Regions from separate parts of the Arthrobacter sp. 05T47 genome, predicted to be linked through region 2. Evidence: predicted binding sites of a transcription regulator. Region 2 holds the regulator's gene; the other holds the start of a gene.
What was found. The regulator LexA, encoded in region 2, represses DNA repair genes until DNA is damaged. The targets are predictions, from matches to a motif close to TCGAACANNTGTTCGA.

Region 1 (2,256 bases), on a different contig from region 2:
CCGCAACCAGGAAYAGCACTGRGTACTACGGCACGGCGCTAAGAGAAAGCACACCGTAGGGCTGTTGGTTCGCTTCTRGTTAGGATGAGCCRGTGAAAGCACTTCCAGTCCTCCTCGCCGCCACCCTGGCCGCTGTCTTGTCCGGCTGCACCGTCGCGGCGAACGAGGCTCCCTGCCSGAACTTCGAAACGGCCTACAACTCGGTCGATCTGGGRGCCCAGGCAGGGCCCCTGGAATCCGGCGGAACTTCCTACGGAGCCGCCCTAAAGCTCCTTGCCGACAAGACTGAACCAGACGCCCGGAATGTGGCATTGGGCGAAGTCCAGAGGTACATGATGGCAGTCGTGATCGGACAGGTCAGGTATGACGACGCCGGCACCAGCCGCGCAAACGGTGASTACACCATCTCTGATGTYCGSGCCGAACTCAGCGAATCCTTCGCTGGCCTGGCCAAGGCCTGCAAAGACTCYGGCTACCCGATCGAGCTCAAGCCGGAACACCCCGCTCCCTGACGCCGGCAGCCGAGCCGAGCCGTGGAGGCCTCTCGGTCACCGTCCGCGCTAGGGTGCTTCGGGCATGAGGATGGTAATTCCAGCGGACCCTTTGGGACCCTCGTTAGACGGCGAGCCGGTGCCACCGTTGACCATCCACCGGGCACCGCTCTCCAAGATCGCTTTGTGTCCGGCACAGACAGGCGCTTCCAGGTTGGAACCGGGCATCAGCCGAAAGAGGGCCGTCGGAGTCTCGGGACAGCGCAGCACAGAGCATGTGGTCATGCTGGTGATGCTACTGAAGGGATGGGCGATCTGGAGTCCGGATCCCCTCCTTCAGCGGTAGCAGTGCCGCGAGGAAGGTCTTTTGTCGGACCGGGCGGATACACTGAATGCATCGAACATATATTCGAATAAGGGTGTGTTGTGGGCGTTGTTGTCGGTCCCCGCGTAATAGACGCGGGCATGTCGCTGCTGTCGGTGCTGATCTCCCCGGTCCCGGTCGCGGCAGGGTACCCGTCGCCCGCGCAGGACTACTTTGATGGGCGGATCGACCTGAACGAGCATTTGATCAAGGACATCACCAGCACGTACGTCGTGCGCGTGTCCGGGGACTCGATGGAAGGTGCCGGGATCAGCGACGGCGATGAACTGATCGTGAACCGGGCCCTGGAACCCAAGGACGGGTCCGTTGTCATTGCCGTCCTGGACGGGGAGCTGACCATCAAGCGGCTGAGGGTCACGGCCGCCGGCGTCGTGCTGCAGGCGGAGAATCCGGCGTACCCGGACATCCGGGTCCCGTCGGTCGCGGACCTGGTCATCTGGGGCGTCGCGACCCGGTGCCTGCACCATGTCTGAGGCACGCGATGCCTGAGGAGAACCATGTCTAAGCCCGCTACGATGCGCCGCATGCCCCAGATCGCACACGTGGATGTGAACTGCTTTTATGCCTCGGCCGAGCGGGCGTTCGACCCGTCCCTGGAGGGCCGGCCCGTCGTCGTGCTGTCCAATAATGACGGCTGCGCCGTCACCCGGTCCCCGGAAGCCAAGGCCCTCRGCATCCCCCTGGGGGAGCCCTGGTTCAAAATCGCCCCACGGGCCAAGGAGTGGGGACTCGTCGCCCTCTCCAGCAACTACGAGCTCTACGGCGACATCAGCGCCCGGGTGATGGAACTGCTCGGCCGCTACTCGGCATGGCTGGAGGTCTACAGCATTGACGAGGCCTTCCTCGGCGTCAAAGGCRCCCCGGGTGAACTCATCGCCCTGGGGCGGACCATGAAGGCCGCCGTGCGCCGCAACGTCGGCGTACCGGTCTGCGTGGGGGTCGCCGGGACCAAGACCCTGGCAAAACTGGCCAACAAATGGGCGAAACACAACCCGGCCTTCGACGGCGTCTGCCACTGGGACTCCGTACCCGCCGCCGACAGGGAATCCCTGATGCGGCGCCTGTCCGTAATCGAGATCTGGGGTGTCGCCACCCGACTGACCAAACGGCTCAACGGCCAGGGCATCCATTCCATCTTTGACCTGTCCCGGGCCGATCCTGTCACGATCCGGGATCGCTTCTCCGTGGTCATGATGCGCACCGTCCTGGAACTGCAAGGCACCCCCTGCATCCCGATGGAGGAGGAACGGATCGGCCGCGACCAGCTCATCTTCTCCCGCTCCTTCGCCACGCCCATCACCACCGAGGCCAGCATGCGGCAGGTCCTGAGCGTCTACGGCCAGCAGGCTTCGGCGCGGCTGGCCAAGCACGGCCTCCAGG
Region 2 (2,048 bases):
AGTCGACCATGACCGCACTCGTGCGCCAGTTCGCCGACGAACCGGACACGTGCCTGTTCGGAACCATGTCCCTCTGGCAGGGCGTCGACGTCCCTGGCGTGTCCTGCCGGCTGGTGGTCATTGACCGGATTCCCTTCCCGMGGCCGGACGATCCGCTGATGACGGCGCGCTCCCGGGCCGTCGCCCAGGCCGGCGGCAACGGYTTCATGTCCGTCTCCGCCACACAYGCCGCGATCCGCCTCGCSCAGGGCGCAGGCCGGCTGATCCGCTCGACGTCGGACAARGGCGTGGTGGCCGTACTGGATTCGCGGCTGTCCACSGAGCGCTACGGCGGATTCCTGCGTGCCGCGCTGCCCCCGTTCTGGCCGACCACCGATTCCKCSATTGCCATGGCKGCCCTSGAGCGGCTCGCCAAAGAGTCGGSACAGGCCGCCAAGTAGGCGGCCGCGCAGCCAGCGGACCRGAAAACGCAAAGGTCCCCGTCCGGATTACCGGCGGGGACCTTTYKCTGGGTGCAGGTGTTCTTTGGATGTACGTGGTCCGGGAKGACCCCGGCCGCAGCCGTCAGAGGGAGCGGAGAACCGAGACGACTTTGCCCATGATGACGGCGTGGTCGCCCAGGATGGGTTCGTACTGGGTGTTCTGCGGCAGCAGCCAGGTGTGGCCGTCCCGCTGGCGGAAGGTCTTGACCGTGGCTTCGTCGTCCAGCAGCGCGGCCACGATGTCGCCATTCACGGCRTCGCCCTGGCGCCGGACRACCACCCAGTCGCCGTCGCAGATGGCGGCATCGATCATCGAGTCGCCGGCGACCTTGAGCATGAAGAGTTCGCCGTGGCCCACGAGCTGCCGTGGCAGTGGCATGACGTCTTCCACCACCTGGTCCGCGAGGATCGGCCCGCCGGCGGCGATGCGTCCGACGAACGGCACCATTGCCGTGTCTGTGGCGCTGGCGAGTTCGGTGACCGAGAGGCCGCCGACGGCCCGCAGGCCGCTGGACTTCTCGACCCCCGAAATCGCAGTGGTCCCCTCATCCAAGGTCAGCGGCATGAGTACTTCCATGGCCCGCGGACGCTTGGGGTCCCGCCGCARGTAGCCAAGCTTCTCGAGCTGGGAGAGCTGGTGGGTCACGCTGGACAGGCTGGCCAGGCCGACGGTGTCACCGATCTCGCGCATGGAGGGCGGGTAGCCGTTGTCCGTGACGGAGCGCTGAATGGTTTCCAGAATTTTCTTCTGCCGGACGGTGAGGCTTTTGGGGGCCCGTGCGGGTTGTGGGCTCCGCGAGGAGGCCCTGCCGCCGGTGGCTTGTGCTGCCATGTTCGCCAATGCCTTTCCGTTCCGCCCGGCCGCCATSTCTGGTCACCGGGAACTTCCGGCCTGAAAATGTCAGACCCTGCTGATCAACTACCAATGTTCGAATCAACCGGCGATGTTCGAGTCGTAAAAAGTTCGAGTCGCAARTGTTCGAGTCACAAGTGGTTGTCCTGTCCCTCAAAAATAGGCCAGCTGCAAGGCTTTTTCAAACATTTGTTCTAGCGAGTCTCGACATCGTTCGTTAGTAAGTGCTAAAACAGAACAAGCAAGGTTCGAATATGTGTTCGAKTTCGGAGGTCAGACTCCGGAGGCAATGTTCGGTTCTATGTTCGAAGGTTCGGTCGGTTGGCGGCGAGTACGCGGAGTACGCCGGGCGGCACCGTATGGTCCAGGAGGGCTCAGTTCATGTCAGCTTCAAGCGCGTTTCACGGCACTTTTGTTCATGGCGTCACGAATCAGCAGCGCCGTGCGRGTCACAACGTCACTGGTCACGGCAGCATCGRCCACGGCAACATCGGCCAGGGCAGCCACGGCAACGTGTACCCGATYGGCGCCGGCCGGCGGCCTTCCGCGGCRCCGGCCSCGGTGCAGGGTYTGAGTGCCGTTGCTTCGGTCAGCCGGAAGCAGCCGCCGCTGCGGCTCACMCGTCGCGGACGTTTCGTCTTCTTTGGCGTCCCGCTGATCCTGCTGGCGGCGCTCATCCTCTCGTTCAGCGGATTCCTCAACGCCCCCGCGAA

Region 1: AC1DEY_RS11635 (LexA family protein) is a predicted target of LexA. The motif match lies at 889-904, and genes of this name have one in related genera.

Annotation. Positions count from the first base shown of each region.
Region 1 is NZ_JBFTKG010000014.1:9,495-11,750, reverse strand. It holds gene AC1DEY_RS11640 (hypothetical protein) at 93-512, shown strand; gene AC1DEY_RS11635 (LexA family protein) at 918-1,349, shown strand; gene AC1DEY_RS11630 (Y-family DNA polymerase) at 1,374-2,256, shown strand, end outside.
Region 2 is NZ_JBFTKG010000035.1:52,031-54,078, reverse strand. It holds gene AC1DEY_RS18970 (ATP-dependent DNA helicase) at 1-440, shown strand, start outside; gene lexA (transcriptional repressor LexA) at 565-1,314, opposite strand; gene AC1DEY_RS18960 (LysM peptidoglycan-binding domain-containing protein) at 1,897-2,048, shown strand, end outside.